Regions from separate parts of the Streptomyces sp. NBC_00016 genome, predicted to be linked through region 1. Evidence: riboswitches for the same ligand, from Rfam matches in the RefSeq annotation. Region 1 holds a riboswitch; each other region holds the start of a gene.
What was found. Region 1 has a riboswitch for S-adenosylmethionine ahead of OG933_RS31380 (aminotransferase class V-fold PLP-dependent enzyme). Riboswitches for the same ligand answer to the same signal wherever they lie in the genome.

Region 1 (7,126 bases):
CACCTCGCGCTCCTCGACCTTCGGCTCACCGGCGAGGTCGAGGTGCACGTACTCGACGACCTTCGACGAGCGCGTCACGTCGAACCGCGTGAGGTTGCCGCAGAGCGTGCAGCGCCACCGCGTCGCGGCGGTCGGCAGGGGAACCGTCATCGTGGCTATCCGCTTCCTTCTAGTGTCGTGCTTCCGGTTGCCGGGGTCGGGCCGGAGGCTCCCCCGCGCGTATGGCTCGTAACCCTACGGCCTGGCGGGTACTCGCCGCCCATCCGTCCGCGGCGGCGAGGCGGTCCGGACGAGTGCGTCCGATTACGTCATGCTTTGTTCTCATGATCGGCGACTGGAACGGGACGGTCGGCAGGGTGGTCCGCAACCGCCCGGCGCCGGTGACCTACGCACTGATCGCCCTGTGCTGCCTGATCTTCCTGATCGGGCCCGCCTCGGGCTTCAATCCGGCGTACGGCTCCGGCGACGAGCTGCTGGCGGCACAGCGCGCCTACTTCCGGCGCTGGGGCGTGGTGCCCGGCGAGCTCTTCGAGGGCGCGCCACGGGCCGCCCTGACCCCGGCCACGGCTCTCTTCGTCCACGGCAGCTGGGTGCACCTGCTGGGCAACATGCTCTTCCTCTACGTCTTCGGGACGATGACCGAGGACCGGATGGGCCGCGTCGAGTTCACGCTCTTCTACCTCGGCTGCGGCTACCTGGCCCTGCTGGGCTACGCCGCCGCCAACGCCGAGTCGTCGCAGTCCCTGGTCGGCGCCTCCGGAGCGATCTCCGCGGTCCTCGGCGCGTTTCTGTACCTGTTCCCCCGGGCGCGGGTGACCAGTCTCCTGCCGCTCCTGTTCTTCCTGCCGCTGCGCTTCCCCGCGTGGGTCGTGCTGCCCTTCTGGGCGGCCCTGCAGTGGGTGGCGGCGGGGCGGGCCGCCCAGGGGCCGGGGGTGGCCTATCTGGCGCACCTGGTGGGCTTCGGCCTGGGGCTCCTCTACGCGTGGGCCCGTTTCGGGAGGAAGCCGGGCCCGAAGGACGGCCTCGAAGGGGCGGCGGCGGGTGACGGGCGGGCGACTAGAGTGAAGCCCGCCCCAGCTCCGGCCCCCGAGGGAGAGAACCAGCCGTGATCACCGCGATCGTCCTCATCAAGACCAGCGTGGACCGGATTCCCGAGATCGCGGAGCGGATCGCTTCGCTGGACTCCGTCAGCGAGGTCTTCTCCGTCACCGGGACGTACGACCTGATCGCCATGGTGCGGGTGAAGGAGCACGAGGACCTGGCGGAGGTCATCCCGGGCAGCATCAGCAAGATCCCCGGGGTGGAGGGCACGGACACGCACGTCGCCTTCCGCACCTACTCGCAGCACGACCTGGAGGCGGCGTTCGCGATCGGGCTGGACTCCTGACCGGCTGAACACCGCCTCCGGCGGACCGTCGCTCAGACCGCGGGCACGCAGCGGCCGTCTTCCGTCCGGTACTGCCACTGCGCGCCCTCGCTCACCAGCTCGCGCACCGCGTTCACGAAGCGCTCCACGTGCTCGTCCGGGGTTCCCGCGCCGAAGCTCACCCGGATCGCGTTGAGGGACTTCTCGCCGGGAGCCGCCTCGGGGGCGCCGCACTCGCCCTGGGTCTGGGGGTCGCTGCCCAGCAGGGTGCGGACCAGGGGGTGGGCGCAGAAGAGGCCGTCGCGGACCCCGATGCCGTACTCGGCGGAGAGGGCGGCGGCGAAGTGGGAGCTGTTCCAGCCCTCGACGACGAAGGAGATCACGCCGACCCGCGGGGCGTCGTCGCCGAACAGGGACAGCACCTTCACCTGCGGGACCTCGGCCAGACCGGCCCGCACCTTCGCGATCAGGCACTCCTCCCGGGCGACCAGGCTGTCGAAGCCCGCCTCGGTGAGGGCCTTGCACGCCGAGGCGATGGAGTAGGCGCCGATCACGTTCGGGGAGCCGGCCTCGTGGCGGGCGGCGCTCTCGTGCCACTCCACGTCCACTCCCCCGTCCTCGCGCCGCGTGACCTTGCGGCTGGCGCCGCCGCCGGCGAGGTACGGGTCGGCCGCCACCAGCCAGTCGGCGCGGCCGGCCAGCACGCCGGCGCCGAAGGGCGCGTACAGCTTGTGACCGGAGAAGGCGACCCAGTCGACGTCGAGCTCCCGCACGGAGACCGGGTGGTGCGGGGCCAGCTGGGCCGCGTCCAGGACGATCCGGGCGCCGTGGGCGTGCGCGGCGGCCGCCAGCTCGCGCACCGGCCACAGCTCGCCGGTGACGTTCGAGGCGCCGGTGACACAGACCAGGGCCGGGCCGTGCGGGTCACGGTCGGCGAGGGCCCGCTCCAGCGTCTCGACGGCCTGGCGCGGGGTGCGCGGGGCGTTCAGGTAGGTGACCCGGGCGTCCTGCCAGGGCAGCAGCGAGGCGTGGTGCTCGGTCTCGAAGACGAAGACCTGGCAGCCGGCCGGGAGGGCCCGCGCCAGCAGGTTGAGGGAGTCCGTCGTCGAGCGGGTGAAGACCAGCTGGTCGTCGGGGCGGCAGTCCAGGAACTCGGTCACCGTCCTGCGGGCGTTCTCGAAGAGGTCCGTGGACAGCTGCGAGAGGTAGCCGGCGCCCCGGTGGACGCTGCCGTAGTACGGGGCGTAGGCCGCCACGTCGTCCCAGACGCGCTGGAGGGCGGGGGCGCTGGCCGCGTAGTCGAGCGCCGCGTAGGTGACCTCGCCGCCCGTGACGAGCGGGACCGTGACATCCCGGCCGAGAACGGGCAGCGGTGCACAAACGGTACGGGTGGCGGCAGCGGTGGAGACAGACATGGCGAACTCCCGTGAGAGGCAAGGGGGAACCGCCGTGCGAGCGGACATGGCTCGAGCACGGAGGAAGGTGAAAGGGGTGTGCGGAGGCGGGGCTCTACGCCCTATCGCATTCGCTTGCTCACGGAAGGCTCCCTCGACGACCAGGACCCCTGGCGGTACTCACTCAGAAGAGTGCGAGGGGTCCGCGCTTGCCGTAGACCTCGCTGCCTACGACCTGGTCTTCACCCGGGGCACCCCGCCACGGACGGAGGGTTGCCGGACAGTCGGCCGGGGCCTCATGACTGTCACTCATGACCTGATACAGGAACGTACGTGAAGTGATCGCCGTCCCGCAACCCGTGTCCGGATCGCGGGACGGCCGTCAGCGGTGGGGCGTCACGCCCGGGTGGCGGCGACCCAGCGCTCCAGCGCCCGCTTGGCCGCACCCGAGTCGATCGACTCGGCCGCCTTGTCCATGCCGTCGCGCAGTTGCCCGGCAAGGGTCCCGGAGCCCGGCTCCAGGGCCACCAGCGCCGCCGCCGAGTTCAGCAGCACGGCGTCCCGCACCGGGCCCGTCTCGCCCTCCAGGAGGCGGCGGGCGACCTCCGCGTTGTACGACGGGTCCCCGCCCCGCAGAGCCTCGACCGGGACCAGCTCGAGCCCGACGTCACGCGGGTCGAAGGTCTCCTCGGTGACCTTGCCGTCGCGGACGACCCACACATGGGAGGTGGCCGTCGTGGTCAGCTCGTCGAGGCCGTCGTCGCCCCGGAAGACCAGGGACGAGTTGCCGCGCTCGGCGAAGACGCCCGCGACGACCGGCGCCATCCGCGGGTCCGCGACCCCGACCGCCTGGGCCCGCACCTTGGCGGGGTTGGTCAGCGGGCCGAGCACGTTGAACACCGTGCGGATGCCCAACTGGCCGCGCGCGGCGCCCACATGACGCAGCGCCGGGTGGAACTTGATCGCGAAGCAGAAGGTGATCCCGGCTTCCTGGGCCACCTCGGCCACCCGCCGCGGGGTCAGCTCCAGATTGACGCCGAGCTTCTCCAGGACGTCGGAGGCGCCGGACGCGGAGGACGCCGCCCGGTTGCCGTGCTTGACGACCGTGGCGCCCGTGCCGGCCACGACGATCGCCGACATCGTGGAGATGTTGACCGTCTTCGCGCCGTCGCCGCCGGTGCCGACGATGTCGACGGTCCGGCCGGGCACCTCGATCAGGTTGGCGTGCTCGTACATCGCCCGGACGAGCCCGTTGATCTCCGCGACGGTCTCGCCCTTGGCCCGCAGCGCCACCACGAACCCGGCGATCTGCGCGTCGGTCGCCTCGCCGCGCATGATCCGGTCCAGCGCCCAGAACGTGGCGTCGGCGTCCTGGTCGCGACCGTACAGCAGACCGTTCAGTACCTCGGGCCAGGAACGGCCCGCCGCGGTGTCGCCTCCAGCGGGGGTCACAGCGCTCATAGCCGCTCCTGCGTGTGTCGTCGTGTTCGTCGGGTACATCGGGTACGTCGTGTGCCGTCGCGCACCTCGTGACAAGGTGCACCCCACCCTATCCAGCCCGTGGGCACGGCAAAGGGCCCCGTCCGAAGACCGGACGGGGCCCTTTCCTGTGGCGTGGCGACGCCTCAGCGATCAGTGGTGGCCGTGGCCGCTCGTGATCTCCTTGTACTCCTCGGCGGTGGGCTTCGGAATCTGCTGGTCCTCACCGAAGTACGCCCCGCTGATCTTGGCGCGGAGCTTCTCCTTGCCCTGCACCTTGCGCTCGACGCCGTTCTCGTCGACGGCGGCGCCGATCGCGGCCGGCTCGTACTGCTCGTGCGCCGTGAGGGTGTGCAGCTGCTCCTGGCTGAGCGGCTCGTGGATCTCGATGAACTCACCGTGCGGCAGGCGCTTGATGGTGCCGGTCTCGCGACCGTGCAGCACCTTGTCCCGGTCCCGGCGCTGGAGGCCGAGGCAGATCCGCTTGGTGACGATGTACGCGATGACCGGTCCGGCGATGAAGAAGATCCGGACGAACCAGGTGATCGAGTTGATCGACAGGTGGAGGTGGGTGGCCCACAGGTCGTTGCCACCGCCGACCAGCATGATCATGTACATCGTGACCCAGGCGACGCCCAGCGCGGTGCGCGTCGGGGCGTTGCGCGGCCGGTCCAGGATGTGGTGCTCGCGCTTGTCGCCCGTGACCCACGACTCGATGAAGGGGTAGAGCGCGAGGATCGCGAGCAGAACACCGAACAGGACCAGCGGGATGAACACGCCCAGGACCAGGGTGTGGCCCCAGATGTTGATCTCCCAGCCCGGCATGAAGCGGATCAGACCCTCGGCGAAGCCCATGTACCAGTCGGGCTGGGCGCCGGTGGACACCTGGTCCGGACGGTAGGGGCCCATGGCCCAGATCGGGTTGATCTGCGCGATGCCCGCGATGACCCCGATGACACCGAAGACCAGGAAGAAGAAGCCTCCGGCCTTGGCCATGTACACCGGCAGCAGCGGCATGCCGACGACGTTCTTGTTGCTCTTTCCGGGGCCCGCGAACTGCGTGTGCTTGTGGTAGAAGACCAGGATCAGGTGGCCGACCACGAGCCCGAGCATGATGCCCGGCAGCAGCAGGATGTGGATCGAGTAGAACCGCGCCACGAAGTCGTGGCCCGGGAACTCCCCGCCGAACAGGAACATCGAGATGTACGTGCCGACGATCGGCATCGACAGGATCGCGCCCTGGGTGAAGCGGACACCGGTGCCGGAGAGCAGGTCGTCCGGGAGCGAGTAACCGGTGAAACCGGTGAACATGCCGAGGACGAACAGCAGGAAGCCGAACAGCCAGTTGATCTCACGCGGCTTGCGGAACGCGCCCGTGAAGAACACCCGCATCATGTGCACGAACATGCCGGCGAGGAAGATCAGCGCCGCCCAGTGGTGGATCTGCCGGATGAGCAGACCGCCGCGCACGTCGAACGAGATGTGCAGGGTCGAGCTGAACGCCTCGGACATCAGCTGTCCCTGGAGCGGGACGTAGCTGCCGTGGTACTCCACCTCGTTCATCGACGGGTGGAAGAACAGCGTCAGGTACACACCCGTGAGGATGATGATGATGAAGCTGTAGAGGCAGATCTCACCCAGCATGAACGACCAGTGGTCGGGGAAGATCTTGCGCATGTTGGCCTTGGCCAGGGAGTAGATCCCCAGCCGGCCGTCGGTCCAGTCGGCGATCCGCTCGCCCGCCGGAGCCTTCCCGCGGTCGCGGGACTCGTTGCTCTCGGTGTTCTCGTTCGTGCTCATCCGCGCTCCCAGAAAGCAGGACCGACGGGCTCTTCGAAGTCGCCGAGCGCCTCGAGATAGCCCTCGTCGTTCACACCGATGCGCAGCTGCGGCAGGGCGTGGCCGGCGGGGCCGAAGATCACTCGGGCACCGTCGGAGAGGTCGAAGGTGGACTGGTGGCAGGGGCACAGCACGTGGTGCGTCTGCTGCTCGTACAGCGAGATCGGGCAACCGACGTGGGTGCAGATCTTCGAGTACGCCACGATGCCCTGGTAGGACCAGTCGAGTTCCTGCTTGTCCTTGATGTTGTCCGGCTGGAGCCGGACGATCATCAGGGCCGCCTTGGCGATCTCGTTCTGGAACTCCTCGTCGTGCTCCTCCAGGCCCTCGGGCTTGGCGAAGGTGAGCGAACCGACGGCGACGTCCGAGGGACGCAGCGGCTCGTTCGTGTTCATGTTGACGAGCAGCTTGCCCTTGGCCCACAGCGTGTGACGCAGCTTGTCCTCGGGCAGCGGGCCGAGGTCGCGCAGCAGCACGACACCGGACAGCGGCACCAGGGTGAGCGCGCCGAACATCGTGTTGCGGATCAGCTTGCGACGGCCGAGCCCGGACTCCTTGGCACCCTGCTTGAAGTCCGCGTGGACCTTCGCACGGACCTCGGGGGGCGCGGCGATCGCGTGCCGCTCGTCGGCGACCTCCACGTCGGACATCAGGGTGCGGGCCCAGTGGACCGCGCCGGCGCCGATGGTGAACAGCGCCGTGCCCAGCGTCAGACCCAGCGCGAAGTTCAGCGCGCTGAGGTGGCCGATCGGGAACACGAAGATCGACTTGTCGGCGGGGATCGCCACGTACGAGGCGATGAAGCCGACCGTGGCGAGCATCGACAGCGTGAACATGAAGGCGACCGCACGCTCGGACCGCTTGGCGGCCCGCTCGTCGATGTCCTGGATGCGATGCTCGTGAGGCGGCAGCCCCGGGTCCGCGAACGGGTTCTGCTCGTCCGCGACGCCTACGGCGCTGCCGTGCGCGTGGCCCTGCTCAGCAGGCAGGTTCTCTTCTGGAATGTCTTGGCTACTCATGACTTCTTGGCCTTTGCGGTCCGAGCGGC
Region 2 (7,126 bases), 1.7 Mb from region 1:
CATGGCCGCGGTCCTCACCGGCTGCGGACTCTCCGGAGACTCCGACGACGTCACGCTGAGACTCGTCGCCGCCGACTACGGCGACAGCAGCGCCAACAGTTCGAAGAAGTACTGGGACAAGCTCGTCGAGGGTTACGAGAAGGACCACCCCGGCGTCACCGTCGACGTGAGCGTCTACTCCTGGAACGACGTGGACGCCAAGGTCAAGGCGATGGTCGACGCGGGCGAGGCCCCCGACATGGCCCAGATCGGCGCGTACGCCGACTACGCGGCCGCCGACCTGCTCTACAAGGTGAGCGATGTGCTCTCCATCCCCGTCGAGGCCGACTTCGTGTCCCAGCTCGCCAACGCGGGCGAGGTGCACGGGGTCCGGTACGGCATGCCGTTCGCCTCCTCCACGCGGCTGCTGTTCTACAACAAGACCCTCTTCGCCAAGGCCGGCCTGACCCCGCCGACCACCTGGGCCGAGCTCGCCGAGGACGCGAAGGCGCTCAAGGACGAGGGCGTGAAGTACCCGTACGCGCTGCCCCTCGGATCCGAGGAGGCGCAGGCCGAGACCCTCCAGTGGCTGCTCAGCGGCGGGGGCGGCTACACCCAGACCGTCAGCGCCTACAGCATCGACTCCACCGAGAACGTCGAGACCTTCGACTGGCTGAAGGACGACCTGGTCGGCAAGGGCCTCACCGGGCCGGTCGCGCCGGACAAGCTGAACCGGGCCGCCGCGTTCGCCGCGTTCGCCGCCGGCGACGTGGGCATGCTCAACGGGCACCCCTCGCTGATGAAGGCGGCCGCGAGCAAGGGCGTGAAGTTCGGCATGGTGCCGATGCCCGGCGTCGCCGGCCCGACCAAGGTCTCCATGGGCGTCGCCGACTGGATGACCGCCTTCAAGCAGAACGGACACGCCGAGCAGGTCGGCGACTTCCTCGACTACGTCTACAGCGAGAAGAACGTGCTGGACTTCTCCCGCGAGTACGACCTGCTGCCGGTCACCAACTCGGCCTCCCAGGTCATGGGCGCGGCCAAGGAGGACGCCGACCTCAAGCCGTTCCTCGACCAGCTCCCGCTCTCCGAGACCTACCCCGTCGGACGGACCTCCTGGGCGAAGGTCAGCGCGGAGATCAAGCAGCGGATCGGCCGGGCCGTGACCGCGAACGGCGACCCGGCCGGCGTACTGGGCGAACTCCAGACCACGGCCACGACGCTGGACGCCGGCACCGGCTGACGAGCCGGCCGGCGCTGGGCCGCTGTCGGTGCCGGGCGTTACCGTGCGGACATGGAGCGGCGAGCGGAAGCGGACGGGCTGGGGGCGGGGGAGCGGGGCATCCTCGCCCTGGAGCGGCGCGGGTTCTCCGGCCCCGGCGCGAAGGAACGGGCGATACGCGAGGAACTGGACCTGTCCCCGGTCCGCTACTACCAACTCCTCAACGCCCTCCTGGACGACCCCCGCGCCCTCGCCCACGACCCGGTCACGGTGAACAGATTGCGCAGGGTGCGGGAGGCGAGGCGGGGGGAGCGCTAGCCGCGGGCGTGCGTTGGTTATCGTCGGCGTATGGGCACCCACGAGACGCACTCCTCGGAACCCGAACCCCTCTCCCTCCCCGTTCCGGTCACCCCGGCGGGCCGCGCCGCGCTCGACGCGATCGTCGGCCGGCCGGCCACCACGCTCGTCGCGCTCGACTTCGACGGCACCCTCGCCCCGATCGTCGAGAACCCCGAGGACGCCCGGGCGCACCCCGGCGCCGTCCCCGCGCTCACCGCCCTCGCCCCGAAGATCGCCGCCGTGGCCGTCATCACCGGGCGGCCCGCCGAGGTCGCCGTCCGGCACGGCGGATTCGCCGGGGCCGCAGGACTGGAGCACCTCGCCGTCCTCGGCCACTACGGCGCCGAACGCTGGGACGCCCGCACCGGCGCCCTGAGCGCCCCGGCCCCGCACCCGGGAGTGGCCGCCGTCCGCGCCGAACTCCCGCGGGTCCTGGCCGCCGCCGGGGACCTGCCGGGTGTCTCGGTCGAGGAGAAGGGCGGCCGGGCCGTCGCCGTTCACACCCGCCGCGCCGACGACCCCCGGGCCGCCTTCGAAGCGCTGCGGGCCCCGCTCACCGACCTCGCCGCCCGGCACGGCCTGATCGTCGAACCCGGCCGGATGGTCCTGGAGCTGCGCCCGCCGGGCATGGACAAGGGCGTCGCCCTGCTGGAGCACGTCCGCGAGACCGGCGCGCGGTCCGTCCTCTACGCCGGTGACGACCTCGGCGACCTGCCCGCCTTCGCCGCCGTGGAGAAGCTCCGCGCGGACGGTGTACCCGGGCTGCTGGTGTGCAGCGGCAGCACCGAGGTAGGCGAACTCGCGGACCGCGCGGACCTCGTCGTCGACGGGCCCGCCGGCGTCGTACGGCTGCTGCGGGAACTGGCCGCTCAGCTCGGCTGAATCTCCCGCAGCGCGTTCAGCTGGTCCAGGAACCACTGGGCCGGGGGAAGCGCGGTCGCCGCCGCGGACAGCCGCTTCGTGCGCTCGGCCCGCTCCTCCGGCTTCATGGTCAGCCCCTCGTGCAGGGCGCGGGCGGTCTCCAGGACGTCGTACGGGTTCACCGTGATCGCGTCCTCGCGCAGCTCCCAGTAGGCCCCCGCCTCACGGGACAGGACCAGCGCGCAGCCCTCGTCGGAGACGACCGGGACCTCCTTGGCGACCAGGTTCATGCCGTCGCGGATCGGGTTCACCAGGGCCACGTCGGCCAGCCGGTAGGCGGCGAGGGAGCGGGCGAAGTCGTCCTTGAGGTTCAGCAGGACCGGGGTCCAGCCGGGCGTTCCGTAGGCGTCGTTGATCTCCTCGGACAGCCGCTGCACCTCGGCCATGTAGTCGCGGTAGACGGCGAGGTCCTGGCGGGAGGGGTAGGCGAAGGCCACGTGGACGACCCGTTCGCGCCACTCCGGGTGGTCGTCGAGCAGCTGCCGGTAGGCCAGGAGCCCGCGCACGATGTTCTTGGACAGCTCGGTGCGGTCGACGCGGACGATCGCCTTGCGGCCCTCGCCGATCTCCGCGCGCAGCGCCGCCATGCGCTCGTCGACGTCCGGCCGGTGCGCGCGCTCGCGCAGGAAGTCGGCGTCGGCGCCGAGACCGTGCACGCCGATCCGCGTCCTGCCGGGGCCGCCGGCGAACTCCGTGCAGCACGCGGTGAACGCGTCCGCCCAGCGCCGGGTGAGGAAGCCCAGCCGGTCCGCGCCGAGCATCCCGCGCAGCAGCTGCTCGCGGATGTCCCCCGGCAGCAGCGCGAAGTAGTCCACCGGCGCCCACGGGGTGTGCGAGAAGTGGCCGATCCGCACGTCGGGCCGCAGCTCACGCAGCATCCCCGGCACCAGACACAGGTGGTAGTCCTGGACGAGGACCGCCGCGCCGTCCGCCGCATCCTCGGCCAGCGCCTCCGCGAACGCCCGGTTGTAGGCCTCGTACGACGCCCACTGGCGGCGGAACTCCGCGTCGAAGGCGGGCTCCAGCGGCGTCTGGTAGAGCAGGTGGTGGACGAACCACAGCACGGAGTTGGCGATGCCGTTGTAGGCGTCCTCGTGCACGTCGGCCGGAACGGCCAGCATGCGCACGCCCTCCTCGCCGACCCCGCGCCGGACCGCCTCCCGGTCGCCGTCGGAGAGCGCCGAGCACACCCAGAGGGCGCCCGCCTCGGGCCCGATGGCCGACAGGCCGGAGACCAGCCCGCCGCCGCCGCGTTTCGCGTGCAGCGAGCCGTCCTCGCGCACCTCGTAGGAGACCGGACCGCGGTTGGACGCGACCAGCACCTCGGCGGCCCGGGCGGCAGTGTCGTGCGTGGAAGCCATACGCCCAACCTAGCCCGGTCGGGAAACGCTCAAACGTACGGTCGCGCTGCGTGGACGGGCCGTATCCGGCCGTGTCGCCGTGGTCGGCGCCATGCCGTATACGGCCCGTCCGGCACTCACGCGACCTTGCGGGTCGCGTACTCCGCGATCTCCGCCATCGGCGGCCGTTCCTCGGTGTCCACGGAGTACGTGCGCGGCTCGAAGCCGTCCGCGCTCCGTTCGAACTGGGTGAGGGACGGGCGGATCAGGTGCCCGCGGGCCAGCCGGAGCTGGGCGGTGCGGTAGATGGCCGCCGCCATCCGGCCCAGCGCCTGCCCGTCCTGGTGACGGTGCTTGCGCACGCCGATGTCGACCTGGGCGAGGGCGTCCAGGCCCACCAGGTGCAGGGCGTCCACCAGCATGCCCAGCTCCACGCCGTAGCCGACGGGGAAGGGCAGCTGCTCCAGCAGGCTGCGGCGGGCCGCGTACTCGCCGCCGAGCGGCTGCACGAACCCGGCCAGCTGCGGCCAGTGCATGTTGAGCAGCGGGCGGGCCATCAGCTCGGTGACCCTGCCGCCCTGGCCGGCCGCGCCGCCCAGCGGACGGTCGTACATGCCCTTGACCAGATCCACCCCGGGGTCGGTCAGCAACGGGCCGACGATCCCCGAGACGAAGTCCGAGGAGAACTCCCTCAGATCGGCGTCGATGAAACAGACGATGTCCCCGGTGGTGACCAGCAGGGAGCGCCACAGGACCTCGCCCTTGCCGGGCACGGCCGGTATCCGCGGCAGGATGTCGTCCCGGTGGACGACCCGCGCGCCGGCCGCCGCGGCCACCTCGGACGTACGGTCGGTCGATCCCGAGTCGACGACCACGATCTCGTCGACGAGCGGGACCTGGTGCATGAGGTCGTGACGGATGATCGCGACGATGTCACCGACCGTCTCCTCCTCGTTCAGCGCGGGCAGGACGACGGACACCGACTGGTTCGTGGCGCGCTTCGCGGCCAGGATCCGGTGGAGCGGACGATCGGTCGCGGACCAGGAGCGGGTGGCCAGCCAGCGCTCAGTTTCTCGAAGCACAGTCTGCGGCTCCTCACTGTCGTGATCACACCGGGTGCACGGGAGGTGACCGTGTGATCCATCTCGCGGTTCGGACGACTATCTCAACTGTCCTGGCCTTCGGTTACAGTCTTGAACAACGCGGATGACCATCGCATGTCCGAGGTCTCCCCCCGTTCACAACTTCATACCGCTCATCCAGAGGGGCAGAGGGATACGGCCCGATGAAGCCCCGGCAACCCTCCAGCCGGTCTCGTAACGATCACTGATCCATGTGGTGATCGCTTCGCGAGGCTCCCGGCTCGGGAAGGTGCCAAATCCGTCTCACGGCGAGATGCGTCGTGAGGAAGATGAGGAGAAAGGGCCTCGCCTCACATGGCTGCGCAGACTGTTGCAAGCACCACCGACTCTACGACGTCCTCTGCTGTCGACCTCGGTCCGGCCGCGGCGTTGACCTGCCGCGAGTGCGGCCACCGCGTGCCCCTCGGCCCGGTCTTCGCCTGCGAGGAGTGTTTCGGCCCGCTCGAGATCGCCTATGACTTCTCCTCCTACGACACGGAGGAGCTCCGCAAGCGCATCGAGTCGGGGCCCGCGAACATCTGGCGCTACGCGCCGCTGCTGCCCGTCCCCGCGGACGTGGCCGACAAGCCCAACATCAACCCCGGCTGGACCAAGCTCGTCCAGGCCGACAACCTCGCCCGTGAACTGGGCGTCGACGCCGGCAAGCTCTTCGTCAAGGACGACTCCGGCAACCCGACCCACTCCTTCAAGGACCGGGTCGTCGCCCAGGCCATCGAGGCCGCCCGCGCGTTCGGCTTCACCACTCTCTCGTGCTCCTCCACGGGCAACCTGGCCGGTGCCGTCGGCGCCGCCGCCGCCCGGGCGGGCTTCCGGTCCTGCGTGTTCATCCCGCACGACCTGGAGCAGGGCAAGGTCGTCATGGCCGCCATCTACGGCGGCGAGCTCGTCGGCATCGAGGGCAACTACGACGACGTCAACCGCTTCTGCTCCGAGCTCATCGGCGACTCGGCGGGCGAGGGCTGGGGCTTCGTCAACGTCAATCTGCGGCCGTACTACGCCGAGGGTTCCAAGACGCTGGCGTACGAGATCTGCGAGCAGCTCGGCTGGCGGCTGCCGGACCAGCTGGTCGTGCCGATCGCCTCCGGCTCCCAGCTCACGAAGATCGACAAGGGCCTCCAGGAGCTGATCAAGCTCGGGCTGGTCGAGGACAAGCCGTACAAGATCTTCGGCGCGCAGGCCGAGGGCTGCTCCCCGGTGTCCGTGGCCTACAAGGCCGGGCACGACGTGGTCCGCCCCCAGAAGCCGAACACCATCGCCAAGTCGCTGGCCATCGGCAACCCGGCGGACGGTCCGTACGTCCTCGACATCGCGCGGCGCACCGGCGGCGCGGTGGAGGACGTGACCGACGAGCAGGTCGTCGACGCGATCAAGCTGCTGGCGCGCACCGAGGGCATCTTCGCGGAGACCGCCGGTGGTGTGACGGTGGGTGTGACGCGCAAGCTGATCGAGAACGGTCTTCTCGACCCGACGCTCACCACCGTCGTGCTGAACACGGGTGACGGTCTGAAGACGCTGGACGCGGTGGCCGGCAGCGGCCTGACCGCGACCATCCGCCCGACCCTGGAGTCGTTCCGGGACGCGGGTCTCGGCTGAGAGATTTGTTGTTCGTCTGCGGGCCGTGGGGCTGGTCGCGCCCACGCGGCGGCAGCCGCACGATCCAGACAGCCCCGCGCCCTTCGGGGCGCTCCGCCTGACCGGAGGTCGAAAGAGCATGAGCGTCAACGTCCGCATCCCCACCATCCTGCGCACCTACACCGGCGGCCAGGCCGAGGTGAAGGCCGAGGGGGCGACCCTCGGTGAGGTCATCGCCGACCTGGAGAAGAACCACACCGGCATCGCCGCCCGGGTCCTGGACGACCAGGGCAAGCTGCGCCGGTTCGTCAACGTGTACGTGAACGACGACGACGTCCGCTTCGAGCAGGGTCTGCAGACGGCGACCCCGGACGGCGCCGGCGTCTCGATCATCCCGGCCGTCGCAGGTGGCTGACCGTAGTTCAGTACCCATCGGTAGTAACCGTCGGTAACAGCGATTACCGAGCGTTCATCGAATTGCCCTCTCCGCGATAGAAGCGGAGGGGGCAATTCAGTGTGGTTGAGCGCGGTACAGTTGGGGAACCCGGTCCGGATCACCGGATCCGGAGCCTTTGATTTCTGCCCCGCGCCCGATAAGAAGCAGCCAATGT
Region 3 (7,126 bases), 5.4 Mb from region 1:
GACACCACCGGGTGCGGCGACGCGTTCTCGGCCGGCTACCTGCGGGGCGTGAGCCTGGGCCGTACGCCGAGCGACGCCGCCGTCCTCGGCAGCGCCGCCGCCGCACTCGTCGCCCAGGGGCTCGGCAGCGACCACGGCGACTTCGACCTCACCGCCGCCGACGCCTTCGCCGCGACGACCAAGTCCCGCACCTGAGGGGGATCGGGGAGAGGGAGGGGTCGGCTGCCGGGAGGTGAAGGGGCCGGCGGTCGGTCCTCGGCCCCGGTCCGGGCGCCCGTGCACTTCACCCTCGGCGCGTACGAACGAGTGGGGGTGAACGGTCCCGAGGGACCGGCGGAGCTCGCTTCCATGTTCACCGGAGCCCCACGGGTGGTACGCCACGAGCAGGCGGGCGCGGGCCACGACACCGGCGTCCGCCGTACCGCTCTCGCCCAGCGCCCGCACGTGCCCGCCCTCGTCGAGGAGTGCGCGCCGGGTGTGCGGGCGCTGCCGACGGAGAAGGGGACATGGCGATGAGTGAGGCTTCGGACACCGCACTGCTGCTCGTACGGGTCGTGCTCGGTGGGGTGATGCTGGCGCACGGCTGGAACCACTGGCGCGGCGGAGGCGGCATATCCGGTACCGCCGGCTGGTTCGGCGGGCTCGGGCTCACCCGCCCGAGACTCCAGGCATGGCTCAGTGTCCTCACCGAACTCGGCGCGGGCGTCCTGCTGTTGGCGGGCTTCCTGACCTCACTGGCCTGCGCGGCGGTGCTGTCCGTGATGCTGGTGGCGGGCCTGCTCGCACACCGCCGCAACGGCTTCTTCGTGTTCAAGGACGGCTACGAGTACGTCCTCGTCCTGGGCGTCCTCGCGGTGGCGCTGGGGGCGTGGGGGCCGGGGGAGTACGCGGTGGACGAGGCCGCGGACATCGGGGTGACCGGATGGGCGGGCGCCGGTGTGGTGCTCGGGGTGGGTGTCGTCGCGACGGCCGGGCTGCTGGCCGTGTTCTGGCGGCCCCGGCAGGAGGGCTGAGGAGGCGCCCCATGCACGTCGGGTTCATCGGACTGGGCGGCCAGGGAGCGCCGATGGCCCGCCGGATCGTCGAGGCGGGCTTCGCGACCACCCTGTGAGCCGGGCGGCCCGTCCGGGCCCCGAGAGTGCCACGGGCACCGTCGAGTGCGGCGGCGTCCCATGGTGCCCGCTCCGCGGGCCCCGGCCGGGCCACCCCGATGGAGGCCCCGGGCGCGCTCATCGGCACACGGTAGGGGTGAGCGCCGCGGCCACCCTCGAACCGCTCTGGACCGCCTCGGCGACCCTCCCCCGGGTGGCGCCGGTACTCACCTGGTGGACGCCCCCTTGACGGAGGCTCGAGGCGGATCGACACTCGATTCGGGAATCCTAGTGAACGGGTAGGGAAACAATGGGGCGACTGGAGCCGACCACCGGCCGAGCGGGCCGCACGGCGTGGTCGTCACCCCTTCTCACCTCCCGCCGTCACATCGACCTGAAGCGCGTCTGCAGCGCCATCAGGTTCCAGGACTGAGCCGGGCCCGTCCCCGCGCCGAACCGCACCGGCGGTGTCCCGAGGACGCGGCCGCACCCGGCACGTGCGGACGAGGTCCGCACCTCCCTCTTCGACGTCGCATCCGCCGCGCGCACGTCCTGTGTGCGTCCCGCCCCCGGGGAGAGTCATGTCCGTCACACCACTGGCCGCCCACCTGTCCACCCGCCCCGCCGCCGCCTTCCGGGGCCGGATCGGCCGGGACGCGCGCAGCGGCCACTACGCGGTGCCGCGCCGCTACCGCCTCCACCTGGCGGCGGCCGACCCCGACTGTCTGCGCATCGCCGTCACCCACAGCCTCCTCGGCCTGGACAAGGCCTGCCCGGTCACCTTCCTGCCCGCCGTCCCGGACTGCCCCGACGGAGGCCACTCCGCGCTGCGTCCGCTGTACGACGCCAGCGCGCACCGGTACACCGGACCCGCCCTCGCACCCGTGCTCAGCGACGACTGGTCCGGGCGCATCGTCAGCAGCCACGGCCCCGACATCGCCCGGGACCTGGCCCGGCGCTTCGGCGGCGGCCGGCCCACCCTGTACCCGTGCGGCGCGGAGTCGCAGATCGAGGCCGTCGAGCGGATGTGCGCCCAGGGCATCGAGGAGGCCGCCCAGCGCGCCGGAGCGGCCGACGCCGAGGAGGCGGAGCGCACCGCCGCCCTCGACACGCTGGTCACCACGCTCGGGGTGCTGGAGCGAGGGCTCGGCGCCCACGAGTACCTGATCAGCGATCAGATCACCGCGGCCGACGTCGAGTTGTGGGTCGCCCTGGTCCAACTCGACACCGTGCACCGCTACCACCTGGACGCGGCCGCCGTGCACCGCATCGCCGACCACCCCGCGCTGTGGGCCTACGCCCGCCGGCTGGCCGCCCGTCCGGCCTTCGGCGCCCACCTCGACCTGGACGCCATCGCCCGCCGCCACCACGCCCGTTGCCAGGGCCTGGAGGCCGCCGGCGCCGCCGTCCAGATCCTGGACTGGGAGACCCACGCGGCAGACGGTTCGGCGGTCCGACCGCAGGTCAACCGGCCCTGACCCGGTCCACCCACCGGACCGCCGTTGACATTCGTTCGGGCAACTGTCTTACTTACGGCCCAGAACGGTCATGAGCGTCAGCGACAAGCCCTGGCTAGCTGACCGGCAACCCTCGCTCCGCGGTGGGGTGCCCCAGGTGACGACCGGACCGACGTTTCGGTAATGACGTATCGGTAAGCGCGAGGGCCCCTCAGGGGCCGGAACAGTGATGGTGACGGACATGTACGCAGCTCATCGGACGGCGCCCCGTCGCCCCCGGGGCTGCGTACGGCCGTACCTCGACATCCTCGTCGCCAACCGCGCCGTCGACCTCCTGCGCGTGAACAGCGCACTGTGTACCGCACCGGGCCGTGCCCGCTGTCGGGGCTGAACGAACCCCTCGCACCGCAGCCCCGCCTCCGCGTTCCTGACGAACACCGCCCGAGCGGTGTGCCGTTGTCCGCCCCACCCCGGTCTCCTGTACGCATCCGTGCGCCATGCCCTGTTCGCGCCCGCGGAGCGGTCCCCGCCGCCCCGCCGAAGCGCGTCCGGCCACGCACGTGCGCCGTGACCCGGGGTGTCCGACTCCCGCCGGAGCCCCTCATGAGTGAACCCCCAGGCGCCGTGACCCTCGCCGAGCCCGCACCCGCCATCGACGTCCCGTCGGAGAAGCTCACCGCCCAGCGCGTCCAGCCGCTGCGCAAGCCCGGCCGCTGGATCGCCACCGCCGTGGCCCTGGTCCTGGTGGCGCAGTTCACGCACGGACTGATCTCCAACCCCTTCTACCAGTGGGACCGCTTCGGCTACTGGTTCCTGCGGCCGGTCATCCTCGACGGACTGCTGATCACCCTGGAAGTGGCCGCCTACAGCGCGGTGCTGGGCCTCCTCGGCGGCATCCTGCTCGCCCTCGCCCGGCTCTCCAGGAGCCCGGTGCTGCGCGCGGTCAGCTGGACCTACGTGTGGGCGCTGCGCTCCATCCCGCTGATCGTGGTGCTGCTCTTCCTCTACAACTTCAGCGCCCTGTACCAGACCCTGAGCGTGGGGGTTCCCTTCGGCCCGGCGTTCTTCCGCTTCGACGAGTCCCGGCTGGCCACCGACATGGTGATCGCCGTCGTCGGCCTCAGCCTCAACGAGGCGGCCTACGCCGCCGAAGTGGTTCGCGGCGGCATCCTCTCCGTCGACCAGGGCCAGCACGAGGCGGCCGCCGCCCTCGGCCTGCCCAAGCGCTACCAGTTCTGGAAGATCGTCTTCCCGCAGGCGCTGCGGTCGATCACGCCGAACTACGTCAACCAGCTGATCGGCCTCGTCAAGTCCACCTCGCTGGTCTTCTACGTGTCCCTGCTCGACCTGTTCGGCACCGCGCAGACCATGGGGGCCACCTACCCCGGCGACATCGTGCCGCTGCTGCTGGTCGTCACCGTCTGGTACCTGATCCTGACCAGCCTCGTCTCCGTCGTCCAGTTCTACGTCGAGCGGTACTACGCCCGGGGCGCCACGCGTTCCCTGCCGCCGACGCCGCTTCAGAAACTGCGGACCGGTCTCACCGACCTGCGGGCCCGCATCCGCCGGGAGGCCGCCGTATGACCACCGAGACCGTGCAGAGCGCCGACACCGCGGGGATCGTGCCCGCCGCCGTCGAGGTGCACGACGTGCACAAGTGGTACGGCGCCCACCGGGTCCTGGACGGGGTGAGCCTGACCGTGCGGCCCGGCGAGGTCACCGTGATCCTCGGCCCGTCCGGCTCCGGCAAGTCCACCCTGCTGCGGGTCATCAACCACCTGGAGAAGCCCGAGATCGGCTATGTCAGCGTCAACGGCGAGCTGATCGGTGTCCGCCGCAACGGCGACCGGCTGCGCGAGCTGAGCGAACGGGCCATCCTGACCCAGCGCGGCCGGATCGGCTTCGTCTTCCAGAACTTCAACCTCTTCCCGCACCTGACCGTGCTGGACAACGTCGCCGCCGCGCCCACCGCCACCGGGCGACTCGCCAAGTCCGCCGCCCTGGAACTGGCCCGTGAACTCCTGGACCGGGTGGGCCTCGCCGACAAGGCCGGCGCCTATCCCCGACAGCTGTCCGGCGGCCAGCAGCAGCGCGTCGCCATCGCCCGCGCCCTCGCGCTGCGCCCCGGCGTCATCCTCTTCGACGAGCCCACCTCCGCCCTCGACCCCGAGCTCGTGGGCGAGGTCCTCGCCGTCATCAAGGACCTGGCGACCAGCGGCACCACGCTCGTCATCGTCACCCACGAGGTCGGCTTCGCCCGCGAGGTCGCCGACCGGGTCGTCTTCATCGACGGCGGGAAGATCGTCGAGCAGGGCCCGCCCGGCGAGGTCCTCGACAAACCGCAGCACGAGCGGACCCGGGACTTCCTCAGCAAGGTGCTCTGACACCGCAGCACCCCACGACCTCCCCCCACACCACCACCCTCTCGCCCAGTCACACCAGTTACCAAGGACGGCCATGTCTGCCCACTTCACCCGACGCAGCCTGATTCGCGGCATCACCGCGGCGACCGCGGTCGCCACCCTCGCCACCGGGCTCGCCGCCTGCGGTGGTGACAGCGAGGCCGCCACCACGACCGGCAGCGCGGCCGGCAGCGTGACCGTCGGCCGGGTGTCCAACGGCGCCGCCGAGGAGACCGCACTGAAGGTCTCCGAGGTCAAGTCCATCAGCGCCGAACTGCCCGACGCGATCAAGAAGAGCGGCAAGCTGAACATCGGCATCGGCGCCCTGCCCTCCGGCTTCGCCCCGCTCGCCTACGTCGGCGACGACCAGAAGACCCTCACCGGTGCCGAGCCCGACCTCGGCCGGCTGGTGGCCGCGGTCCTCGGCCTGAAGTCGGAGACGAAGAACTTCACCTGGGAGAACCTCTTCGTCGGCATCGACAGCGGCAAGGTCGACGTCGGCTTCTCGAACATCACCGACACCGAGGAGCGCAAGAAGAAGTACGAGTTCGCCTCCTACCGCCAGGACAACCTCGGTTGGGAGGTCAAGAAGTCCAGCACGTGGAACTTCGACGGCAACTACGAGAACCTCGCCGGTCTGACCGTGACCGTCGGCTCCGGCACCAACCAGGAGAAGATCCTCCTGGAGTGGAAGAAGAAGCTGGAGTCCGAGGGCAAGAAGCTCACCGTCAAGTACTACCCGGACCGCAACGGCATCTACCTGGCGCTCGCCAGCGGCAAGATCGACGCGTTCTTCGGCCCCAACCCCGGCATCGCCTACAACGTCTCGCAGACCGCGGGCAAGGCCAACGCCACCCGCAACGCGGGCACCTTCTCCGGAGCCGGTGAGTCGCTCCAGGGCCTGATCGCGGCCACCGCCAAGAAGGACAGCGGTCTCGCCAAGCCGGTCGCGGACGCCATCAACTACCTGATCGAGCACGGTCAGTACGCCAAGTGGCTGGCGGCCTACAACCTCTCCAACGAGGCCGTCGCCAAGTCCGAGATCAACCCGCCCGGACTGCCGCTGGACAATTCCTGACCGCTCGTCACCAACGCGCTCACACATGCAGGTTGAGTGAGGCGCGACAGCAACGACAGCAACGACAGCAACGACAGCAACGACAGCAACGACGGCAGCGACGGCAACGACAGGAAGGGACTCCGCCTCCGTGACCACCCCGATCGACCTCCGCGGAGGCGGAGCCTTTACCGTCACCCACCCGCACCCCCTCGACAACGCCGTGTGGGCCGCACTCGACGGACCGCACGCCCACCTCGCCGACCGGGTCGGCCGCGCCGCGCGCTACCCGGCCGACGTCTACGACTTCGCCGCCCTCGCCGACCCCGGGGACCCCGCTGCCTGGGATGACCTGCGCACCCTCGTCGGACCCGGAACTTCCGTACGCATCAAGCCCGTTCACCGCGTTCCCGCACGGCTGGGAGGTCATCGACGGGGGAGAGGGCGTCCAGCTCGTCGCCACCGGGGCGTTCCGCACCGAACCGGCGCCCGAGGCCGTACACCTCGGCCCCGACGACGTGCCGGAGATCCTCGACCTCGTCGCCAGGACCCGCCCCGGCCCCTTCCTTCGGCGGACCGTCGCCCTCGGCACCTACCTCGGCATCCGGCACGAGGGACGCCTGATCGCCATGGCCGGCGAGCGAAGCGAGATGGGGGTCCCCCCGGCCGGAGGCTGGGGGAGGCTCCGGCTGCCCGGCTGGACCGAGATCAGCGCCGTGTGCACCGACCCCGACCACCGCGGCAACGGCCTTGCCACCCGGCTGATCCGCGCGGTCGCCGACGGCATCCGCGAGCGCGGCGACACCCCGTTCCTGCACGCCGCCGCCGGCAACGCTCCCGCGATCCGCCTTTACGAGTCCCTCGGCTTCGTCCTGCGCCGCCGCTCGACCATCGTCTCGGTGCGCACACCGGGAACATCCGGCGATGTCACGGCGTTCTGACTGATGACGAGATGTGTGAGGCGCCGCGCGGCGCCAGGAAAGAGGGAGGTGCGGACGTGACCCACATACGCCACGCCGTACACCTCCACTCCCGGCCCCACATCGACCTTCAGCGCGTGGCCGGCGCGCTCTGTTGCTCCTGACCCTTCCCCAGCCTTCGGCCGGGGGGACCCCCGGC
Region 4 (7,126 bases), 6.3 Mb from region 1:
TCTCGCCGGGTTCGAGGACCGTGACCGTGCCCCCTTTGCGGGCGTCGCGCACCGCCGGGGCCGGGCCCTTGGAGTCGGCGGCGGAACCGAGTGTGAGCGTCTGGGTCTTCGCCACCGGCGCCACGGTGGGGGCCTTCGACCCGACCGAGCCGTTCTTCCCGCTGCCCCCGCCGTCGCCGTCGTCGCCGCCGAAGGGCTGGAGGACGGCGAGTGCCGCCACGAGCGCGACGGCGACCACGGAGGCCCCGATCCACGCGACGCGCCCGCGTCGGCGTGGGGGCGCGGCAACGGTCGGCGGCTGCCTCGGGCGCGGCGGTGCGAGGAGGTACGAGGTGACGTCGAGGCCGGGGGGCGTGACATCCGCCGCGACCGGCCCAGGGGCCGGGACAGGGGCCGGGACAGGGGCGGGATCCTGCCGACCCCGGTGCGCGGAGATCCGGGCCGGGCTCCCCGGTGGCGTGGCGGCGGAATCCCGCCCCGGCGGGGCGGTGTGGTCCGGGAGCCGGGGCGCGGACGCGGAGAGCGGCGGCGCGGGCGCGGCCAGATTCTCGAACAGCGCCCGTGCCTCGTCCGCCGTCGGTCGCTCACCGACCGGCTTCGCCAGCATCCGCCCCACCAGCTCGTCCCACTCGGGGGCCAGCCCCGGACACCGTACCGACGGCTTCTGCGGTGTCTCGTACACATGGCAGTGCATCAGCGCGGGCGCCGACGCCGAGTCGAACGGCGGTGCGCCGGTGAGCATCTCGTACACCGTGCAGCCCAGCGCGTACACATCCGTGCGGCCGTCGTCCGCGCCACGGGTGAAGCGCTCCGGCGCCATGTACGGGAGGGTGCCGACGGGCGAGTCCGTGGTGACGGTGAGCCGGCCGCCCGTCGTCGCGTCGAGGAACTTGGCGATACCGAAGTCGAGCACCTTCACCATGCCCTCGTCCGTGACCATCACGTTCGCCGGCTTGATGTCACGGTGCACGATGCCGGCCCGGTGCGCGGTCGCCAGGGCCCGGCAGACCTGCGCCGCGAGCACCGCGACCCGCTCCGGCGGCAGCGGCCCCTCGGCCACCGACTCGCGCAGGGTCCGTCCCGAGAGCAACGGCATGACCAGGTAGGGGACTTCGCCGTCCGCGCCGTGGTCGAAGACCGGCACGATGTAGGAGCTGTCGAGGGCGGCGGCGGCCCGCGCCTCCCGCCCGAACATGGCGAGCAGCCGTTCCCGCTCGGCGCCGGCCGTGCCCGGTGGCAGACTCAGCAGCTTGACGGCCACCGTGCGTTCGAGCCGCGCGTCCCTGGCCCGCCACACCACGCCCATACCGCCCGCACCGATCCGCTCCGTGAGCGTGTACCGGCCGTCCAGGACCGTGTCGCGCATCCTCGCCCCCACTCGCTCAAGGATTCGGCGGTCTCAATGTACCTATGCACAGGGCGAGTTGAGGGCTCCGGGGAGAGGTGCGGGCGGTGTGCCCGACGGTGCGGGCGGACCGGCCGACAGCCGGGCGCGAAGCCGGTCGTTTCCACGAGAGCACTGTTCGAACCGACCGAAAATGTGAACGGGTGTACGTACCAGGGTCGTTGGGACGTAAGTTGTGCCTCGAACTGCCCACGCCTCGGCCGAAAGACGGACGCCCCTCATGACCGACCATGTGACCACGCCCGGTTCAGCGGCACCTCAGAAGATCGACACCTCGGTGCCGCACTCGGCCCGCATCTGGAACTACTGGCTGGGCGGGAAGGACAACTACCCCGTCGACGAGCAGGCCGGTGACGCCTACACCGCCGTCTTCCCCGGCATCGTCACCATCGCGCGCAGCAGCCGCGCGTTCCTGCGCCGCAACATCACGTACCTGGTCTCCGAGGCGGGCATACGGCAGTTCCTGGACGTCGGCACCGGCCTGCCGACCGCCGACAACACCCACGAGGTCGCCCAGCGTCTCGCCCCCGAGACGCGGATCGTCTACGTCGACAACGACCCGCTGGTCCTGGCCCACGCCCGCGCCCTGCTCTACTCCACCGCGGAGGGCGCGACCTCCTATGTCGACGCCAACGTGCTGGACCCGGAGCGCATCCTGGCGAGCGCCGCGCAGACGCTGGACTTCAGCCGCCCCACCGCGCTCATCCTCAGCAACATCCTGGGGCACGTCGCCGACCACGACCAGGCCCGCTCCATCGTCACCAGCCTGATGGCGGCACTGCCGTCCGGCAGCTACCTCTCCATCAACGACGGTTCGCGGGGCATCGACCCGGTCTTCGAAGAGGCCCAGGACGCCTACAACGAAAGCGGCGCCGTCCCGTACAACCTGCGCTCCGTCGACGAGATCACGGCGTACTTCGACGGCCTGGAACTCCTGGAGCCCGGCGTCGTCTCGGTGCCCCTCTGGCGCCCGGAGTCCACCTCCCCCGCCCCGGACGTCATCGGCGAACACGGCGGTCTCGCCCGCAAGCCGTAGCGTCCACGCCGCCGCCCTCCTCACCGGACGGGCTCACCGGACGGGCGGCCCGCGCACTGACGCCGCTCCGTCGCACCCGCCTCCAGGCCGGTGCGACGGAGCTGTTCAACTCTCCTACCGATATTGACGGATAATCCCAGTACTCCGTAAGATCGACCCCGGCATTGAGTGTCAGCATCAAGCCCTGGCTAGCTGACCGGCAACCCTCCTGCGCGGTGGGGTGCTCCAGGTGAAAGCCCGGCAGGGTCACCGACTCTGCAAGCGCGTGGCCCCGGTCCAGGGGCCTGAGATGTGGAGGACCAGCGTGCGGCACAGCGGCAACCTGAGCGCCTCGATCGCGACCGCGGCACTGTTCTCCGGATTCTCGCGCCGCCGCCACATCGACCTGCAGCGCTCCGCCAGCTGTCTGTGTCAGGGCTGATCACGCCCCACCCCGCAGGCTGACCCTCGCCCACGGCGCGGTCACGCCGTCATCGACGTCGCCATCAACCCGGTCGTCGACGTCCCCTCCCCCTGAACAGTTCTGAGCAGTGCCGGCCCGTGCGTGGCCGGCACCCTCCGCGCATCGCCATGGCCGCGTTCCGCACCGGCATGTGCGCGGTGACCTTGGAGTAGGAGAACCATCCCGTGACAGCGCATCCGGATTCCCGTACCCCCCGGTGGGCGGCGCTCGCCGCACTCGCGACCGGCAGCCTGCTGCTCAGCGCCTGCTCGTCCAGCGGCAGCGGCAGCTCGAGCGGCGAGGGCGGCAGCCCGAAGTCGGGTGGCACCCTGACCTTCGCGGTGGGTTCCGACGCCGGCTGCGTGGATCCGCAGCAGGTGGGCAGCAACGACACCATCTACTCACTGCGTCAGGTCGTGGACTCGCTGACCGACCAGGACCCCAAGACCGGCAAGATCGTGCCGTGGCTCGCGAAGAGCTGGGACATCAGCTCGGACACCACGACGTTCACGTTCCACCTGAGATCAGGGGTGACCTTCAGCGACGGGACACCGCTCACCGCGCAGGTGGTCAAGGACAACTTCGACGCGGTGCCGAAGCTCGGCGCCCTCGGCACACTCGCCCAGGGGTACCTGAGCGGCGTGGAGAGCACCACCGCCGTGGACCCGCTCACGGTGCGGGTGAGGTTCAAGCAGCCCAACGCGCAGTTCCTCCAGGCCACGGCCACCCACTCGCTGGGCATCGAGTCGTCGGCGAGCGTGCACAGGAGCCCGCAGGAGAAGTGCAGCAAGGGCGTGGTCGGATCCGGGCCGTTCGTACTGAGCGCCTATGTGCAGAACCAGTCGATCACCCTGGCCAAGCGCGCCAAGTACGCCTGGGGTTCCTCGCTGTGGACCAAGCAGGGCGAGGCGTACCTGGACAAGCTGGTGTTCAAGGTGGTGCCCGAGGCGGGCGTGCGCACCGGCAGCCTCCAGTCCGGCCAGGTGGACGCGATCGGCAGCGTCGGCAGGGCCAACGAGGCGGCGCTCAAGGGCGGCGCGGTGAACCTCCAGGCACGGGCCAACCCGGGCGTGGTGTTCAACCTGGGGCTCAACAACTCCCGGCCGCTCTTCAAGGACGCGAAGGTACGCCAGGCGATCCTGTTCGCCATCGACCGGCAGCAGATCGTCGACGCCGTGTTCCCGACCGGCACCGAGCCGGCGACCAGCATCCTGGCGCACACCACACCGGACTACACCGACCTCGGCTCCGACCTGGCCTTCGACGCCGCCAAGGCGAAGTCCCTGCTGGACGCGGCCGGTTGGAAGGCCGGCAGCGACGGCGTCCGGGTCAAGGACGGCAAGAAGCTGAGCCTGACCGTCAAGTGGTTCGCCAACGCGGCCACCAACCAGCCCGCGCTGGAACTGATCCAGCAGCAGCTCAAGGCCGTCGGTGTCGAGGTGGTGCTCAAGCAGCTCCAGATCGCCCAGTTCTCCCCGACCCTTCAGTCCGGCGACTTCGACGCGGTGTGGGGCAACGTGACCCGCGCCGACCCGGACATCCTGCGCAGCTCGTACTCCACCCGGCTGGCCAACTTCTACCACCTGCCGGCCGGCCCGCTGGACACCGCGCTGACCCAGCAGGCAGCGACGACCGACGCGGCGAAGCGCAAGCAACTCGTCATCCAGGCACAGCAGTTGCTTGTGCAGAACGCCTACGTCGTACCCGTGGTGGAGCTTCAGACCCAGCTGGGGGTGGCGAAGAAGGTGCACCACCTCGACTTCGAGGCCTCCAGCCGGATCCAGCTGCACGACACCTGGATCGGATAGCGGCCGGCATGCGTCTCTATGTGGTCAAGCGACTCGCGCAGGCCCTCGGGGTGCTCTGGGCGGCCTACACGGTGTCCTTCCTCGTGCTGGACTACCTGCCCGGTGATCCGGTCTCGGCGATGGCCGGCGCGGGAGCGGACACGGGTCAGGTCGATCCGGCCCAACTCGCCGCGCTGCGGCACGAGTACGGCTTCGACAAGCCGATTCTCGCGCAGTACGCCGACTATCTCGGCAGGGCGGTACGCGGCGACTTCGGCGACTCCGTGTCCACCGGCCGGCCGGTGACCGCGACGCTGGCCGACGCGCTGCCGCAGACCCTCCAGCTGACCGGGGCGGCACTGCTCCTCGCCGTGTTCCTCGGCGGCGGGCTCGCGGTGCTGGCGACCTACACCACCCGGCGCTGGTTGCGGCAGCTGCTGCTGTCGCTGCCGCCGCTGGGGGTGTCGGTGCCGACGTTCTGGGTCGGGCTGGTCCTCGTCGAGCTGTTCTCCTTCCGCACGAGGCTCTTCCCGGCGTTCGGCAACGACGGGCTGCGGGGCCTGGTGCTGCCCGCGGTGACGCTGGCGGTCCCGACCGGCGCCCTGGTGGCGCAGGTGCTGGCCAAGAGCCTGTTCACGGCGCTCGACCAGGCCTATGTGGAGACCGCCCGGGCCAAGGGCGCCGGCCGGCTGCGCATCCATCTGCGGCACGCGCTGCGCAACGCCTCGCTGCCGGCGCTGACGGTCGTCGGACTGCTGGCCGGTCAGCTGATCGCCGGTTCGGTCGTCGTCGAGACGGTGTTCTCCCGCGACGGTCTGGGCCGGGTGACCGCCGCCGCGGTCACGGTCCAGGACATCCCGCTGGTCCAGGGGGTCGTGGTGTTCGGGGCGCTGATCTTCGTGGCGGCCAATCTGATCGTCGATCTCGTCTACCCGCTGCTCGACCCGCGGATCGTGGTGGCGGCGAGCAGGAAGGTGCGTCCCGCATGAGCCGGACACTTGCCGACGGTGTCACCGCCGGAACAGCAGGAACCGCCGGAACGGCAGGAACCGCCGAAGCGGTCGGACCGGTCGGAGCGGTCGGAGAGGTCGGAGCCGCGGCCGGCCTGGCCCGGCCGGTGGATCCCGGGGCCGACCCGGGCCCCGCGAGTGCCGGACGCGGTGTCGGACCGCGACGGTTCCTGCTGTTCCTGCTGCGCCGACCCGGGCTGCTGGCCTCGGTCCTGGTGCTGGTCCTGGTGGTGCTGGCAGCGTTCTGGCCAGGGCTGTTCACCTCGCAGGACCCGCTGCACGGGGTGCCGGCGGAGAACTTCCGCAGCCCCGGCGGCGGGCACTGGTTCGGCACCGACGAGCTGGGACGTGATGTGTTCTCGCGGGTGGTGCACGGTGCCCAGCTGTCACTGAAGGCGACCCTGATCGCGGTGGGGTTCGCGTTCGTGGTCGGCGGCCTCATCGGCCTGGTCGCCGGGTTCGTCGGCCGCTGGGTGGAGGACGTGCTGATGCGCTTCGTCGACGTACTGCTGTCGATCCCGTCGCTGTTCCTGTCCCTGGCCCTGGTCACCGCGCTGGGCTACGGAACGGTGAAGGTGGCCGTCGCGGTCGGCATCGCCAGCGTGGCCGGCTTCGCCCGGGTGACCCGCGCGGAGGTGCTGCGGGTGCGGCAGGCGGTCTTCGTCGAGGCGTCGCGCTCCTGCGGGGCCCGCTGGTACTCGGTGCTGGGACGGCACGTCCTGCCCAACGCGGCGGGCCCGGTGATCGTGCTCGCCACCCTCGAGTTCGGCGCCGCCATCCTCGCCGTGTCGTCGCTGAGCTTCCTCGGCTACGGGGCGCCCCCACCGGCGCCGGAATGGGGCACGTTGATCTCCGACGGCCGCAACTACCTGGCCAACGCCTGGTGGCTCACCGCACTGCCCGGACTGGCGATCGCGGCGACGGGCCTCGCCACCAACCGCATCGCGCGGGCGCTGGACGGCGAATGGTCCCGACCGCGATGACCCGCCCCACGACGAACGAACCCGAGACGGACGTACCCGTGACGGAAGAAACCGTGACCCACGAGTCCGCGACCGACCGGACCGCGCCCGGCCAGGCGGAACCCGGCCAAGGCGTGACCGGCCAAGGCGTGACCGGCCAAGGCGTGACCGGCCAGGGCGTGACCGGCCAGGGCGAGCCCGGTCACAGCGCGACCGGTCGTCCCACGGCCGACACGGCCACGACGAGCGGGGTCGCGACGGCCGAGGCCGCAACCGACCGAACCGCGACGGGCAAGGCCACGGTGGCCGAGACCGCAACCGACGAGGTCGCCACCGACAGGTCCGCGGCCGACAAGGCCGCGACGGGCAAGTCCGCGACGGGCGAGTCCGCTACCGATGCGGCGGCCCTCGACAGGCCCACCGCCGGCGAGGCCGAGACCGACGCGGCTTCAGCGGACGAGCCCGCGCTGCTGGAAGTGCGGGG

Region 2: linked by a shared signal. The riboswitch ahead of thrC (threonine synthase) and the one ahead of OG933_RS31380 (aminotransferase class V-fold PLP-dependent enzyme) in region 1 are both predicted to bind S-adenosylmethionine.
Region 3: linked by a shared signal. The riboswitch ahead of OG933_RS07660 (amino acid ABC transporter permease) and the one ahead of OG933_RS31380 (aminotransferase class V-fold PLP-dependent enzyme) in region 1 are both predicted to bind S-adenosylmethionine.
Region 4: linked by a shared signal. The riboswitch ahead of OG933_RS03905 (putative leader peptide) and the one ahead of OG933_RS31380 (aminotransferase class V-fold PLP-dependent enzyme) in region 1 are both predicted to bind S-adenosylmethionine.

What each region holds. Positions count from the first base shown of each region.
Region 1 is NZ_CP108304.1:7,114,245-7,121,370, reverse strand. Features, by position in the region: gene OG933_RS31395 (hypothetical protein) at 1-150, opposite strand, end outside; gene OG933_RS31390 (rhomboid family intramembrane serine protease) at 324-1,109, shown strand; gene OG933_RS31385 (Lrp/AsnC family transcriptional regulator) at 1,106-1,387, shown strand; gene OG933_RS31380 (aminotransferase class V-fold PLP-dependent enzyme) at 1,420-2,781, opposite strand; SAM riboswitch class IV at 2,961-3,077, opposite strand; gene trpD (anthranilate phosphoribosyltransferase) at 3,157-4,221, opposite strand; gene OG933_RS31370 (cytochrome bc complex cytochrome b subunit) at 4,393-6,039, opposite strand; gene OG933_RS31365 (Rieske 2Fe-2S domain-containing protein) at 6,036-7,097, opposite strand; gene OG933_RS31360 (c-type cytochrome) at 7,094-7,126, opposite strand, start outside.
Region 2 is NZ_CP108304.1:5,441,234-5,448,359, forward strand. Features, by position in the region: gene OG933_RS24210 (ABC transporter substrate-binding protein) at 1-1,222, shown strand, start outside; gene OG933_RS24215 (DUF3263 domain-containing protein) at 1,274-1,519, shown strand; gene otsB (trehalose-phosphatase) at 1,550-2,422, shown strand; gene OG933_RS24225 (trehalose-6-phosphate synthase) at 2,410-3,822, opposite strand; gene OG933_RS24230 (glucosyl-3-phosphoglycerate synthase) at 3,939-4,883, opposite strand; SAM riboswitch class I at 5,054-5,219, shown strand; gene thrC (threonine synthase) at 5,238-6,536, shown strand; gene OG933_RS24240 (MoaD/ThiS family protein) at 6,655-6,930, shown strand.
Region 3 is NZ_CP108304.1:1,706,450-1,713,575, reverse strand. Features, by position in the region: gene OG933_RS07680 (carbohydrate kinase family protein) at 1-195, shown strand, start outside; gene OG933_RS07675 (hypothetical protein) at 349-516, shown strand; gene OG933_RS07670 (DoxX family protein) at 513-1,013, shown strand; gene OG933_RS07665 (glutathione S-transferase C-terminal domain-containing protein) at 1,673-2,569, shown strand; SAM riboswitch class IV at 2,636-2,755, shown strand; gene OG933_RS07660 (amino acid ABC transporter permease) at 3,152-4,132, shown strand; gene OG933_RS07655 (amino acid ABC transporter ATP-binding protein) at 4,129-4,932, shown strand; gene OG933_RS07650 (transporter substrate-binding domain-containing protein) at 5,006-6,028, shown strand; partial or broken gene OG933_RS07645 (GNAT family N-acetyltransferase) at 6,159-6,948, shown strand; gene OG933_RS07640 (putative leader peptide) at 6,960-7,091, shown strand.
Region 4 is NZ_CP108304.1:847,587-854,712, forward strand. Features, by position in the region: gene OG933_RS03895 (protein kinase domain-containing protein) at 1-1,366, opposite strand, end outside; gene OG933_RS03900 (SAM-dependent methyltransferase) at 1,626-2,441, shown strand; SAM riboswitch class IV at 2,602-2,711, shown strand; gene OG933_RS03905 (putative leader peptide) at 2,731-2,862, shown strand; gene OG933_RS03910 (ABC transporter substrate-binding protein) at 3,069-4,691, shown strand; gene OG933_RS03915 (ABC transporter permease) at 4,700-5,659, shown strand; gene OG933_RS03920 (ABC transporter permease) at 5,656-6,663, shown strand; gene OG933_RS03925 (dipeptide ABC transporter ATP-binding protein) at 7,110-7,126, shown strand, end outside.